DNA from 2 places in the Arthrobacter sp. 8AJ genome. Region 1 is predicted to be linked to the other one. Evidence: riboswitches for the same ligand, from Rfam matches in the RefSeq annotation. Region 1 holds a riboswitch; the other holds the start of a gene.

The links. Region 1 has a riboswitch for cyclic di-AMP ahead of BACI349Y_RS15315 (M23 family metallopeptidase). Riboswitches for the same ligand answer to the same signal wherever they lie in the genome.
Region 2: another riboswitch for cyclic di-AMP. It lies ahead of BACI349Y_RS00475 (glycoside hydrolase family 16 protein); the one in region 1 lies ahead of BACI349Y_RS15315 (M23 family metallopeptidase).

Annotation. Positions count from the first base shown of each region.
Region 1 is NZ_LR733289.1:3,305,862-3,308,057, reverse strand. It holds gene BACI349Y_RS15320 (metal-dependent transcriptional regulator) at 1-442, shown strand, start outside; cyclic di-AMP (ydaO/yuaA leader) riboswitch at 580-791, shown strand; gene BACI349Y_RS15315 (M23 family metallopeptidase) at 802-1,623, shown strand; cyclic di-AMP (ydaO/yuaA leader) riboswitch at 1,752-1,931, shown strand; gene BACI349Y_RS15310 (C40 family peptidase) at 2,002-2,196, shown strand, end outside.
Region 2 is NZ_LR733289.1:112,068-114,263, forward strand. It holds gene BACI349Y_RS00470 (glycosyltransferase) at 1-113, opposite strand, end outside; gene BACI349Y_RS00475 (glycoside hydrolase family 16 protein) at 235-1,338, opposite strand; cyclic di-AMP (ydaO/yuaA leader) riboswitch at 1,342-1,493, opposite strand; gene rpsF (30S ribosomal protein S6) at 1,880-2,185, shown strand.

The DNA of each region.
Region 1 (2,196 bases):
TGACGTCATCGGTTTGGACTGGGCCTACGTGCACGACGAAGCCTGCCGCTGGGAACACGTCATGAGCGAGCGCGTTGAGCGGCGCATCTACGAGATGCTGGACCACCCCACCGAATCGCCCTACGGCAACCCGATCCCCGGCCTCGCCGCCCTGGGCGGACAGCCGGCCACCGGCTCCGCCGACGCGGTCATCAGCCTGGTGGAGGCCATGAAGGGCTACGGCCCCGCCTCTGCCGTGACCATCAGCCGGCTGGCCGAACCCATCCAGGTGGAGCCCGAACTGCTGGCGCAGCTGGACGAAGGCGGGATCCGGCCCGGCGCCGCCGTTGCGCTGGAACGCGTGGGAGATTACATCTCCGTGCGGGTGTCCGGAATCGAAGGGGCACTGGAGCTGCCGCCCGAGGTTGCCGCGCATGTTTTTGTCGCCGTCACCCAGCCCTGAGCCGCGCCTCATACCCCGGCGAAGCGCTTCCACGCAAAGATAACGGAATTGTTACCTAGGGTCTTAAGGCCCTATAGTGGAACCAATCGTTGATACTTAAGCGTTACCCGATCCGGAGCCGAGCTCTGCCAGCGGATCGGGTGCATGAGTCGTTACTGGCAGAGGCGGGGGAACCACAATTGGCAGCGGGGGACTGCCTTGGGGTGAAGTCCGTCAGCAGCAAGCCTCTCCAGTGAAGGATTCTTCCGGGAATACCCCTGTGCAGAAGCTTGCCCATGACGGGCCGGGTCTTTGATCTCTCTGACCCGAATCCGACAGCTAACTCCGCAGGCTTTTCCAGAGAGGAACCCTTCTTGACCATGCAGACCTCCCGGGGCCGCCGCCGCGCGGCAGGCCCCCCTTCGGCACCCCGGGTTGTCGAAGATGTCGCAGCGGAGCGCCCCCGCGATCTGCATCGTGACGCGCGCCGCCGCCGGGGTCCGTTCCGGCAGGTGACGGAGTTTGCCGCCGCCAGCGGCATTGGCCAGAAAGCCGGAATCGCCCTGGCCGCCACCGGTCTGGTGCTGACGGTCACGGTGCCCGCCACCAGCCCCGTCATGGCCACCGATGCCGCCGGCAACGCGCCATTGGCAGCCTCCGCCGTCAGTCCGCAGCCCCAGATTTCCGCTGATAATGGCGCCCAGATCGACTTCAGCCGTTCGGCAGTGGTGACCCAGGCCGACCCCGACGGGAAGCTGAAGCAGCTCCTGAGCGCCCAGTCCGCCGGCTCCGTCACCCGGGCAGCCTCGGCCGGCACCCTGGCCGCACCGCTGGCATCCCTCACCACCGCGTCGCCCTTTGGCTACCGGGTGAGCCCCATCACCGGCGGCTCCGGAGACTTCCACCGCGGCCAGGACTTCGTGGCGCAGTGCGGAACGTCCGTCCTGGCGGCCGCGACCGGCACCGTGACCTTCGCAGGCTGGCACCAGTACGGCGGTGGGAACCGGGTGGTCATCGACCACGGCAACGGGCTGGAGACCACCTACAACCACCTGTCGTCGTTCAACGTCAAGGTGGGACAGACCGTCTCCCGCGGCGAGGTCGTGGCGCTCAGCGGCACCACGGGCGCATCCACCGGCTGCCACCTGCACTTTGAGGTCCAGGTCAACGGCGAAGTGGTCGATCCCATGGGCTGGCTGTAACCGAATGAGTGTGCACTCTCAGATCGTAGCGACTTGCCGTGACCTGAATGTGACATTGAAACAAAACTGCTGTACCGTCTAACTCGCGTCAACTTTTCCGAAGTTGACGCTCTTGAGTGGATTGCCTAACTCTGCCACCGCTCAAGGTCCGTTCGCATTTCATCGTCTGGCAGGGGCGGGGGAACCAATTTTGGCCTTCATTTCCTGAAGGCCTTGGGGTTAAGTCATGAGCTTCCCAGGAAGCAGAGTGGCCGGGTGACTCCCATCCGAATCCGACAGCTCACCTCGCAGGCATTGGGAGAGGCTACCTTCGTGTCTTCACGCCATCATTCTGCGCGCCACCGTGCGCAAACGGTTCGCACCAACCCCCTGGACGCCGTGTCCAAGGCCGTCAGTGCAAATGCCGGGACCGTAGGCCGCCAGGCTGCCGTTGTGGCAGCCGCATCGGGCCTTATCCTGAGCATGGGCCTGCCCGCCACCGCAGCTGACACCACCGCCGGTGTCTCTGCATCCACCGAGTCCGGTTCGGCCCAGACGGCCCTCGCCGTCACCGCCGCCCCCACGGCTACGGTT
Region 2 (2,196 bases), 3.2 Mb from region 1:
ACGGCAACGCCAGGGGGGAGGTGCAGGATCACTTCGTACGGGATCATCGAGCTTCCATCCCCCAGTTCCGGATCCCGGTTGGGCACGCTTTCCGTCACGTACAGGAGCTTCATTGCAAGAGTGTACTGGATCACATCGTGCCCGGAGGGTTGCTTTAGGCAACCTTGAGGGAAGCCGAAAAAGGGCGACGGCGGGAGGTCCCGCCGTCGCCCTTTCACCTGGGTGCGTGGCCTGCTACTGCCAGGCGCGCACGTAGTCCACCATCATCTGGGACGGCGCGCCGTAGGCCGGGTTCGTGGAGGAGGCGCCGACATTCAGCACGATGTACTGCGGGGCATTTCCGTCGTCGGTGGGGTAGGACTTGACCTTGACGCCGTCGAAGTACACGTCCGAGGAGTTTGCCATCCGGTGCAGACCAAAGGTGTGGTACTCGTTGGCCCAGTTGCTGCCCACGCCGCCCTGGTTGTGGGAGCCGGAACCGGAGTGGTAGTTCACGGTCATCTTGGCCTGCAGGACCTCGGCGATGTCATTCTCGCCGGTGGCCGGCCACGACTGTCCGGTGGTCCAGAAGGCAGGCCAGTTGTAGAGGCCGTTGGCGTTGCCCGGGAACTTGATCCTGGCCTCGACGTAGCCGGTGGTGAACTGGAAGCCGGTCCCCGCCCCGCCCTTCGGGTTGGTGGATACCAGTCCGCCGGAGGTGGATGAGCTGAGCCCCAGGGCCAGGTTCCCGTTGGCCACGGAGACGTTCGCCGGGCTGGTGGAGACCTTGTTCATGGTTCCGCAACCGGGGGAGAACCAGCAGCCGGACCACTTCGCGGTGTCCAGTCCGGCCCCGTTGAACTCGTCGGCGAAGGTCATGGTCCAGTTCCCCGGGACCCCGGCGGGCGCAGGCGTCCCGGTGCTGGCCAGCTGTGCCGCCGCCGGCGCCACAGCGATGGGTGCTTCGGAGGGAGGGGCAGGGGCAGCGGGTGCCGGTACTGCTGCGGGGGCAGGTGCCGGTGCCTCTGCCGGCGAAGGAGCGGCGGCAGGATCGGCCTCGACTGCCGGGACTGGTGTTGGAGCGGGGACCGGAATGTCCGGAGTTTGGGTGGGTGCGGCGCTGCCGGCATCCTCTGCACTCGCCACCCGCGCCACGTCAGCGGTTCCGTCACCGTGGGTCAGGCCCAGGCCAAGGGAACCTGCTCCGAGGAGTGCTGCGGCAAGACCGGCGGCAAGGGGCCAGCGGCGGCGCGCCCGGGCCGGAGCACCGGACTTGAAGGCCGGGGATGTCCGGGCGTGATCTGTCTCATTTTGATAACGGTGCGCTCGTTTGGCGCTGCCTTTGCGGGGTGCGGGCATGGGGATGCTACCTCTCGTCGCCTGCGGAGTTAGCTGTCGGGTTCGAATGAGGGCATTCGGCCGCGTGCTGCGGCTTCACCCCAAGGGCAGGCGCGTGGCCGTGCCCGGGACGCTTGGGTCCCCCGCCTCTGCCTGGAATCTGGTGATAATCACAGACGCGGCAGAGTTGGGCGGCATCCGGGACTGGAGCCGGCTGGGGGCGGCCCCGGACGACCGTACACGAAAAGGGTCTGCGAATCACAATTAGGTAACGGACCTCACTGCGTTGGCGTGGCGCTCCCCTGTCGGCAAAGTGCATTGGTATGGGCGCCAGTGACGGCAGGGTTTTCCACATGGCTGAACCTGCGGCTGCTGCCCACCTCCACCGGGGCTAGCCTTGGGTCAAGCGCGAATCGCCTATCGGGTCCAAATGCACTAAGATATTGAAGTCTGTGCTGCGTCCTGCCTCCGTTCCGGCGGCAAGGCATTGCACGGAATCGCAAATGAACCTCCTGTTACGGAAATGCCGTAACCGCTTAGCCCAAAGGAGGTGGGTTCACATATGCGTCCTTACGAATTGATGGTAATCATCGACCCCGAGGTCGAAGAGCGTACCGTTGAGCCGTCGCTTCAGAAGTTCCTGAACGTCATCACCAACGATGGTGGAACCATCGAAAAGGTTGACATCTGGGGCCGTCGCCGTCTGGCTTACGACATCAAGAAGAAGTCCGAAGGTATCTACGCCGTGGTGAACTTCACCGCCAAGCCGGAGACCGCCAAGGAACTTGACCGCCAGCTGTCTCTTAACGAGACCATCATGCGCACCAAGATCACCCGCCCCGAAGAGCAGAAGGTTGTTGCTGAGTAATTCAGCACCGT